One region of the Virgibacillus sp. L01 genome, then DNA from elsewhere that is predicted to be linked to it. Evidence: predicted binding sites of a transcription regulator. Region 1 holds the regulator's gene; each other region holds the start of a gene.
The links. Region 1 encodes LexA, which represses DNA repair genes until DNA is damaged. Its sites were predicted from a motif close to CGAACATATGTTCG; they were not measured.
Positions count from the first base shown of each region.

Region 2: a site for LexA is predicted at 1,749-1,762, ahead of uvrB (excinuclease ABC subunit UvrB). Genes of this name have one in related genera too.
Region 3: a site for LexA is predicted at 1,682-1,695, ahead of ACTWQM_RS09760 (DNA polymerase IV). Genes of this name have one in related genera too.

Region 1 is NZ_JBQQCP010000003.1:263,220-266,514, forward strand. It holds gene ACTWQM_RS08310 (MerR family transcriptional regulator) at 1-50, shown strand, start outside; gene glnA (type I glutamate--ammonia ligase) at 81-1,418, shown strand; gene lexA (transcriptional repressor LexA) at 1,467-2,090, opposite strand; gene ACTWQM_RS08325 (YneB family resolvase-like protein) at 2,376-3,035, shown strand; gene ACTWQM_RS08330 (DUF896 domain-containing protein) at 3,100-3,295, shown strand, end outside.
Region 2 is NZ_JBQQCP010000001.1:114,658-117,952, reverse strand. It holds gene ACTWQM_RS00525 (MGDG synthase family glycosyltransferase) at 1-784, shown strand, start outside; gene ACTWQM_RS00520 (FixH family protein) at 864-1,601, opposite strand; gene uvrB (excinuclease ABC subunit UvrB) at 1,832-3,295, shown strand, end outside.
Region 3 is NZ_JBQQCP010000004.1:198,930-202,224, reverse strand. It holds gene ACTWQM_RS09765 (aldo/keto reductase) at 1-892, shown strand, start outside; gene ACTWQM_RS09760 (DNA polymerase IV) at 1,718-2,968, shown strand.

The sequences.
Region 1 (3,295 bases):
TGGGGAAATCAAGCATGCGTCAAGGAGAGCTTTCTCGATTCTTTCATTAAATAAATAAAAATATTCTAGGAGGCAGTTAGATGAGTTCAGATTTTACCAAAGAACAAATTATGAAGAAAATAGAGGAGGAAAATGTTAGGTTTGTCCGCTTGCAATTTACAGACATGCTAGGAACAATTAAAAATGTTGAGATTCCACTTGGTCAGTTGGACAAAGCCTTAGATAATAAGATGATGTTTGACGGTTCTTCTATTGAAGGATTTGTTCGTATTGAAGAATCAGATATGTACTTATATCCCGATTTAAATACATTTGTGGTATTTCCATGGACTTCAGATAAAGGGAGAGTTGCTCGTTTTATTTGCGATATTTATAATCCGGATGGCACACCATTTGAGGGTTGCCCAAGGTATAACCTAAAACGAAACCTAAAGAAAATGGAAGAATTAGGTTTTGATGCATTTAATATTGGAACAGAGCCGGAATTCTTTTTATTCAAGCTTGATGAAAAAGGTGACCCGTCAATGGAATTGAATGACCGTGGTGGTTATTTCGATTTAGCACCAACCGATCTTGGAGAGAATTGCCGCAGAGATATCGTTCTTGAGTTGGAAGAAATGGGATTTGAAATCGAAGCATCTCATCACGAAGTAGCACCTGGGCAGCATGAAATTGACTTTAAATATTCTGATGCAGTTAAGCATTGTGATGATATTCAAACATTTAAACTTGTGGTTAAAACAATTGCAAGGGAACATAATCTGCACGCAACATTTATGCCTAAACCATTATTCGGAGTAAATGGTTCTGGTATGCATGTTAATATGTCATTATTTAAAGATGGCGAAAATAGCTTCTTCGATACAAAAGGAGAAATGCAGCTTAGTGATGTCGCTTATCAATTTACTGCAGGTGTCATTAAACATGCTACAAACTTTACAGCAGTTACAAACCCAACTGTCAATTCATTTAAGAGACTTGTGCCGGGGTATGAAGCTCCTTGTTACGTTGCATGGTCTGGAACAAACAGAAGTCCACTTATTCGAATTCCGTATTCAAGAGGTTTGAGTACAAGGATTGAAGTTAGAAGTGTTGACCCTGCAGCTAATCCATATATGGCGATGGCCGTATTACTTGCATCTGGATTAGAAGGTGTCAGCAAGAAATTAACACCACCTACTTCTGTAGACCGTAATATTTATATGATGGATAAAGAAGAACGAGAGAAAAATGGTATAAAAGATTTGCCAGCAACACTTATGAATGCGTTAGAAGAACTTCAGAAAGACAAAGTTGTTACGGAAGCACTAGGCGAACACTTATACGAACACTTTATAGAAGCGAAGGAAATCGAATGGGATATGTTCCGTACGACTGTTCACCCGTGGGAAAGAGAACAATATCTATCAACATACTAAAGAGCATATAAAAAAGGCTTTCGTCATTTATTGACGGAAGCCTTTTTGTTATTGAATCGTACGGTATAAGCCGATGACTTTACCTAGAACTGTTACATTTTGATAGATGAGAGGATCCATTGTAGCGTTTTCCGGCTGCAAACGAATTTGATTTTTTTCTTTAAAGAATCGCTTTACAGTTGCCTCATCTTCATCAGTCATTGCTACAACAATTTCTCCGTTTTGTGCAGTATTTTGCTGTTTAACAATTACCATATCCCCATCTAATATACCTGCTTCTATCATACTTTCACCTTCAATGATGAGAACGAAAAGGTTATCATCAGGTCCGGCGCTGGAACTAGGCAATGGTACGAATTCTTCAATGTTTTCTACTGCAGTAATTGGTATTCCGGCAGTAACCTTACCAATAACTGGTGCATATCTTGCTTCTTCTCTAGGAATTTGACTTTCTTCAGATAAAGCTAAAACCTCAATAGCTCTAGGCTTAGTAGGGTCTCTTCTAATAAAACCTTTACTTTCAAGCCTTGCCAAATGCCCGTGCACAGTTGAACTTGAAGCAAGTCCGACTGCTTCTGCAATCTCTCTCACTGATGGTGGATAACCTTTGCCATGTACTTCTTCTTTAATATACTCAAGTATTGTTTCTTGCCTTTTAGAAAGTTTATTCATCTATCATACACCTCGCGCATAGGATTTATTAATGATAGTTTATCACCTATTTTTGGAAAAAGCAAACATTCGTTCGAAAAACTGTTGACAAGATCGTATGTTCGTATATAATGATAAATAGAGGTAGGTACGAACAGGAGTTCTTATTTTGGAAAAGAAAGGACTGATTAATATGTTTGAAAAAGTAACAAAAACAGATATATTTTATTTAGTTGCTTTTACTTTGGCATTAGGTTTCTTGTATTTCTCCATGATCACAAGTGCATAGCGTAAGGAGCGTATAAATTGAATGCAATAATTTATTGTCGTGTTAGTACCGACAAAAAAGTACAAGAGACATCACTAAAGAGACAGAAAGAGGAGTTAATGGCTCTTGCAGATAAACATCTGCTTACCGTTGTAGATTCTATTGAAGAACAAGAGAGCGGGTATGAAATAAATAGAGATGGTATTTTTCGGATGCTTGAATATTTTTCCGAAGAGAAAGCTGAATGTTTGTTAGTACAGGATGAAACGAGGTTAGGGCGCGGAAATACTAAAATTGCCTTGTTTCATCAGTTACAAAAATTAAATATTTCCATATATACAGGTATACAAGGTGGAGAAATTGAGTTGTCAGAATCAGATTCAATGGTGCTGCAAATAGTCGGTATAGTAGAAGAATACCAACGTAAAATCCATAACACGAAAATTAAACGCGGTATGAAAAAGGCAATTGATGGAGGATTTGATCCAAGTGAAAACTTATCAAACCGTCACCATGCTCCTGGAAGAGAGCGAAAAGAGTTTCCAATAGAAGAAGTTGTCCGAATGCGGCGAAATAACTTAACATTTGAGGAAATTACAACTACATTAAATGGTTTAGGTCATCCGGTTTCCAAAGCAACAGTACATCGGCGGTATCAAGAGTTTCAAAAACTTGAATCTAATTTCCATGTAAAGTAATATTAAAAAGCAAGGACATAAAAATTGTTCTTGCTTTTTAAGTGTTTTCTAGGAGGTTTTATAGATGATATCAAAAGAAAAATTGGAACGTATAAATGAACTTGCGAAGAAATCAAAAGAAAAAGAGTTAACAGACCAAGAAAAATCAGAGCAGAAAGAGCTTCGACAGGAATATCTAAAAAATGTACGAAAATCATTTAAAAATCAGTTCAAATCAATGACTGTTATGGATAAGGAAGGAAATGATGTTACTCCTGATA
Region 2 (3,295 bases), on a different contig from region 1:
TCTATTTTGTACCCATGCACTTCCATCGAATATTGCAAGTATTTTAAAAAAGAAGAATAAGTTACAATCCATTACGGTAAACGTATATACGGATTTTTTTATAAATCGAGTATGGGGAATCGATGGAATTGATTTTCATATGGTTCCAACGATTGCTGTGAAAGAATACTTGTTAAAGAGAGGAGTCCCTTCAAGTCGGATCTTTGTAACAGGTATACCAATTCATCCGGCATTTCACCCGAAAAAAAGTCAACAATCAGCAAAAGGAAGGATAGCAGTATTATTAACTGGTGGAAGTCTTGGGGTCGGTGCTATCAGTAAATTGCTTAATTACTCTCAATCGGACAGGATTCATTATTACGTTTTATGCGGAAAGAACAAACTACTGTATGAACAGTTACTAAAAGAAGACAAGCCAACTGTAACGCCGCTGCCATATATTACAAGCAAAGGTGAAATGAATAAATTATATGATAATGTGGATGCAGTATTAACAAAGCCCGGTGGAGTTACAATCAGTGAATGTTTAATGAAGCGGAAGCCAATATTTGTTTATGATCCATTACCAGGACAGGAGAAAATTAATGTTGATCAGCTGAAACGAATAGGTGTGGTATCTACGGTTAATTTTGAGGATAAGTTACTGGAACCGCAAATTTTGGAGTTTTTCAGTGACGAAAAAAGACAGTGTATCTACAGACAGAAGGTTGATGCATATCATCGGAATTTAGACGAAAGGCCACTGTCAATGTTGATTGAGGAAATACTACAAAAAAAACATTAGCTGTAGCAGCAAATGTTTTCTGGTCGGCGGTTATAAGTGTGACTTTTCATTTACCAATAAGGGTTTGCGAGTGCCTGCTTTATTTTACTTCTGCAGAAAACTCTTTATGGCCATGGATTTCCTCTTTTTTAACATGAACATTAACAATATGTGTTCCGCTATTTTTAAAGGTTGTTGTAGTTTCATACGTGCCAGGAGATGTTTCACTCATGTCAATCCATTCATGATTCTCCTTATTTTTTTGCCAATTCTCCAACGTTATGGAAGCATTCTTCAACACTTCCTCTTCCTGTAATACTTCAACCTCAAATGTAGCTTCTTTTCCAGCCGTTATTTTCTCGGGCTGCTGCAGGTTTATTGATAAATGTGAATGACTCTTGTCTGCCTCTTGCTTATTTTTATCTTCTTTGGTAGTTGTTTTTACATCACCAATAGAAATCTCCGCTTTTGGCATTGTATGCATAGTACGTGCACTAACGTGTGACTGGACATGGTATACACCAGCTTCATCAAATGATTTTTGTACAGTATATTCCCCGTCACCAGTGTGTTCTGCTGCAATCATTTCACTTTTATCTTTTAATCCATCTTTCCATATTTCAAACTCCACTTCACTAGCATCTTCAACAGGTTTGTTATCCTGTGTTACCGTCACAGAAAAGGTTATATCCTGATCTTTGTCAGCTTTTTCAGGAACATCAAGTTTAGCATCAATTGCCTTCACAACATCACCAGATGCGCCTGTATCAGTATCTTCACTTTGACCACATGCTGCAAGAACGATTATGATGAATAGTAATGTCATCATTTTTTTCATATATAAAATCCTCTCTAAAACCTATGTTACCCTGATTATAAGTTATCTCACCTGGCGAAACAATATATTACGTGTGAAACCTTTGTGAATGATTTTTCATAGATTAAAACGGGTATAATGTAGTAGTAGACAGGTAAGCAAAAATATCGAATATTTGTTCGCTAATATGTTAAAATTAGATAATAAATATGGTAAACTAGTAAGCAGAGTGATGAACGGAGGTTTGCTTTGTGGAAAATCAATTTGATCTTGTTGCACAATATGAACCAAGTGGTGATCAGCCACATGCTATAAAAGAAATAGTAGAAAAGGTAAAATCAGGGCAGCGCCATCAGACGTTACTGGGAGCAACCGGTACCGGGAAAACATTTACGGTATCGAATGTTGTTGAGGAAATTAATCGTCCAACGCTTGTGATAGCACATAACAAAACGTTGGCAGGTCAATTATATAGTGAATTTAAGGAATACTTTCCAAATAATGCAGTTGAATATTTTGTCAGCTATTATGATTATTATCAGCCAGAAGCATATGTACCATCAACAGATACGTTTATTGAAAAAGACGCAAGTATTAACGATGAAATTGATAAACTGCGCCACTCAGCGACATCATCTTTGTTTGAACGAAGAGATGTTTTAGTTGTTTCAAGTGTATCCTGTATTTATGGTCTAGGTTCACCGGAAGACTATGAAAGTCAGGTACTCTCATTAAGAATGGGGATGGAAAAAGACCGGGATCAGCTCTTACGTGACTTAGTTGATATTCAGTACGCACGAAATGATATTAATTTTCAACGTGGGACTTTCCGCGTTCGTGGTGATTCTGTTGAGGTAATCCCTGCTTCTAAAGAAGAACATTGTATTCGGATTGAATTTTTCGGTGATGAGATTGACCGGATCCGTGAAGTAGATGCGTTAACTGGTGAAATTGTAGGTGACCGTGAACATGTAGCAATTTTCCCAGCTTCCCACTTCGTTACACGTGAGGAGAAACTTAAAAAGGCAATTGTTAATATCGAAGCAGAACTTGAAGAACGCTTAAAGCTGCTCCGTGCGGAAAACAAGTTACTGGAGGCGCAACGGTTGGAACAACGCACAAATTATGATGTGGAAATGATGCATGAAATGGGCTTCTGTTCAGGGATTGAAAACTACTCACGGCATTTAACTTTTCGTGAAGAAGGTGCAACACCCTACACATTACTTGATTTCTTTCCGGATGATTTTTTAGCTGTAGTTGATGAATCACATGCTACACTTCCTCAGGTCCGTGGAATGTACAAAGGTGATAGAGCACGTAAACAGGTGTTAGTTGATCATGGATTTCGCCTGCCGTCAGCGCTTGATAACCGTCCATTAATGTTTGATGAATTTGAGAAGGCGACAAATCAGCTTATTTATGTATCGGCAACGCCAGGACCATATGAGATCGAGCATTCACCTGGGGTAACCGAACAAATTATACGTCCGACCGGTTTGTTGGATCCGGAAATTGACGTCCGGCCAATTGAGGGTCAGATTGATAACCTGATTGAGGAGATTAATAAGCGTTCAGAGCGAAATGAACGTGTTTTGGTGACGACACTGACGAAAAAAATGTCAGAAGATTTAACGGACTATTTAAAGGAAATTGGAATCAAGGTAGCTTATTTACATTCGGAAATAAAGACGTTAGAGCGAATTGAAGTTATC
Region 3 (3,295 bases), on a different contig from region 1:
TTTACATGTATCTGAACTAACACTTGGCTGTATGTCACTAGGGACAGACACTCAAAAAGCAAGCGAAATTATTAACCAGTCATTAGACGCTGGTATTAACCACCTGGACACTGCCGACTTATATGATTTTGGTATGAATGAAGAAATAGTTGGTGATGCCTTGAAAGGTAAACGTGACCAAGCCATTTTAACGACGAAAGTTGGAAATAACTTTGATAAGGCTAAGAAAGATTGGTTTTGGGACCCTTCCAAAGAACATATCAAAGAGGGTGTAAAAGAAAGTTTGCGTCGTTTAAAAACAGACTATATTGATTTTTATATGCTCCATGGGGGCACAATTGATGATCCTATTGATGAATCAATTGAAGCATTTGAGTCACTTAAAAAGGAAGGCGTAATTCGTGCCTATGGGTTATCATCCATCCGGCCCAATGTTATTCGTGAGTACGTCAGCCGTTCTACTATCGATGGTGTTATGATGCAGTATAATATGCTGGACCGCCGGCCAGAAGAAGAAATATTAGATTTGCTGCATGAGAATAATATTAGTGTACTAGCCAGAGGTCCATTGGCAAAAGGAATGCTTAGCAACAGCGCAGCAAAACAGATCGAGAAAAAAGGACAGGATGGCTTTTTGGATTATTCGTTTAATGAACTGAAATTAATTCAGCAAACTATTGCTGAACAATTTAATAATGAGCCTTCCTTCAATGTGTTAGCTCTTAAATACGTATTACAACATCCCGCTGTTGCAACAGCTGTATTCGGGGCAAGTTCACTCAGCCAAGTAACAGATAACACAAATTTTATTTCATCCAAAACACTTACTCATGAAACGTATGAAGGATTAAGGCAGATTACAAAACCAATTGAATATGCTAAGCATCGATAAGTAGTTCCTTCACTATTACAATCGATTCTGAAGTGAAAAAAGTGTCATCGGAAAAAAGTTTTTTTTGATGACACTTTTTAATTGTTCTTAAACGATTATCGTTATAGTAATAGACTATTTTCTAGAAGTTTGTTGTTTTGATACAAAAGATATAAATTGCGAAGTAGTGAAAAACTTTTTTTATGCTGCTTTCCCTATTTTTTAATGAAGTTGAGTGCTTCGATTCGTTCCGGCAGAATACTTCGCTTTCCATGGGCATGACCTCAGCCTCCTTGCCCCGACAAGGGGTATGCCGACGTTGTCCGCAAAGGACGGCTTTAGTCGGCCTTCATTTAGTTGCTTCTTCCGGGGTCTTCGGAACGTGCTGTTCCCATAGGACAAGGAAAGCCTCGGCAGCATTACATCGCACGAAGAAAATTGGTTTTTATTTTCGAGGAGTCTACGTATTTCTGCCTCCACTGGAAGAGACTTTCTTGATTAGGGGCTGAGGTGTTCTCTATGGCTAAGAAAATCAAGGTAAAAACAGTCTCAGCGTAGGAAATACACGGGGACTCCTGTGGGAGCTGAGGCCTAGATGAGACTACGCAGTGACGTAGGAGCAAGGAGGCTCATCAGCCGCCCTTGGTGCGCAAAGTGTATTTCCGAAGCGGTGTCATAGCACTCAGCATGTTAGTTCGCAGTTTATATCAACTGTTATGGTATTAACAACAATCATTATGAAAGAGCTTAGAAATAAGAGCAGAAAGAATAAATTCCCATTGATAATGTAAGGTCATGTGACATATAATGAGAACAAATGTTCTTGTTATTGAGGTGAAAAATACGATGGATTACTCTAATTACCCGCGAAACGATGTTCTGTGCATCGATATGCGCTCATTTTATGCAAGTGTTGAAGCCATAAAGTTAGGGCTGGATCCAATGACGGTTCAACTTGCTGTAGTCGGGGACCCCAATAGACCGGGCAGTATTGTCTTAGCTGCCTCCCCAACATTAAAGAAAAAACACGGTGTCAGCAATGTCAGCCGATTTTTTGAACTGCCTAAGGATCCGAAAATTGTCATCGTTCCTGCACATATGGCTGATTATCTTCAAGTTTCCATGGAAATCACTAAACTAATTAATCAATATGTACCTAAAGAAGCTATCCATCAATACTCTGTTGATGAAGTCTGGGTTACTGTGAATGGGCTTGAAAAGTTATTTGGAGATCGGTGGCAAGTAGCACGGTTAATAAAACAGGATATCCTGGAGAATTTCGGTATCACTTGTTCAGTTGGTATAGGTGATAATAAATTTCTGGCAAAAGTAGTTATGGATTTACACGCCAAAAAAGTCGGGATTGCTGAATGTAAATATGAGGATGTAATAGAAAAGCTATGGCCTTTTCCTATAGAAAAGATATGGGGTGTTGGCAGCAGGATGAAACGGAATCTTAATAGGATGGGGATTGTCAATCTTGGGCAACTTGCCAACGCTGAGTTGAAGTATTTGAAGAAGCGTTTTGGAATTATGGGAGAACAGCTTTATTGGCATGCCTGGGGTGTTGATCTGAGCCCCGTTTTTGGTAACTTTACAAAAACGGAACAAAAAGGATTTGGCCATGGCATCTCTTTATTACGTGATTACTCCGGAGAAGAAGTTGCGATTTGTATTCTCGACCTTTGCGAAGAAGTGTGCCGCAGAGCAAGAACTGCAGGTAAAGCCGGAAGAACGATCCACCTTGGCGTTTCCTATTCCAAGGTAACAGGTGGTGGCTTTAGCCGTTCAAGATCTGTTACGCTTCCGACAAATACCACAATGGACATTTATGACATCTGCATGCAGTTATATAATGAATTTTATGATGGGCACAGTGATATTAGGCATGTATATGTGACCCTGGATAAACTTTATGACAATGCAGAAACCCAGCTGGATTTATTTGATGACAAGCCTAAGAAAAAGGATATTGGCTATGTAATGGATTCAATTCGAGATAAGTATGGATCGACCGCAATACTGCGAGCAACCAGCTATACTGATGCCGGAATTACCATTGGAAGAAGCAAAAAAATTGGCGGGCATCAAGCATAATAGTTGGTGGCTGCATGTTGCGGAAGCACGGTTAGCTTTCTAACTGTGCTATAAAAGGCTTAATGAGATAAAAACTTTCTAAGACTTTTTTTATTAGCGGACACAGAAACCCTTATTTAACATATATCATGGTTAATAGAGGGATTTGTGCTAAATAAGGTTGCTGGTGTCCGCAAACATCACCATTTTTGTGGATTTCTGCAAAATAAAGTCGCTCGTGCCCGCGAATCTCAAATTTGCTATATGATAAGAAGTCTCTAGCTCAATTACAAATTCATTTCTTGACGGTAGCCATGTTGCTTTCTTAACTGCGAATAAAGAGTCATT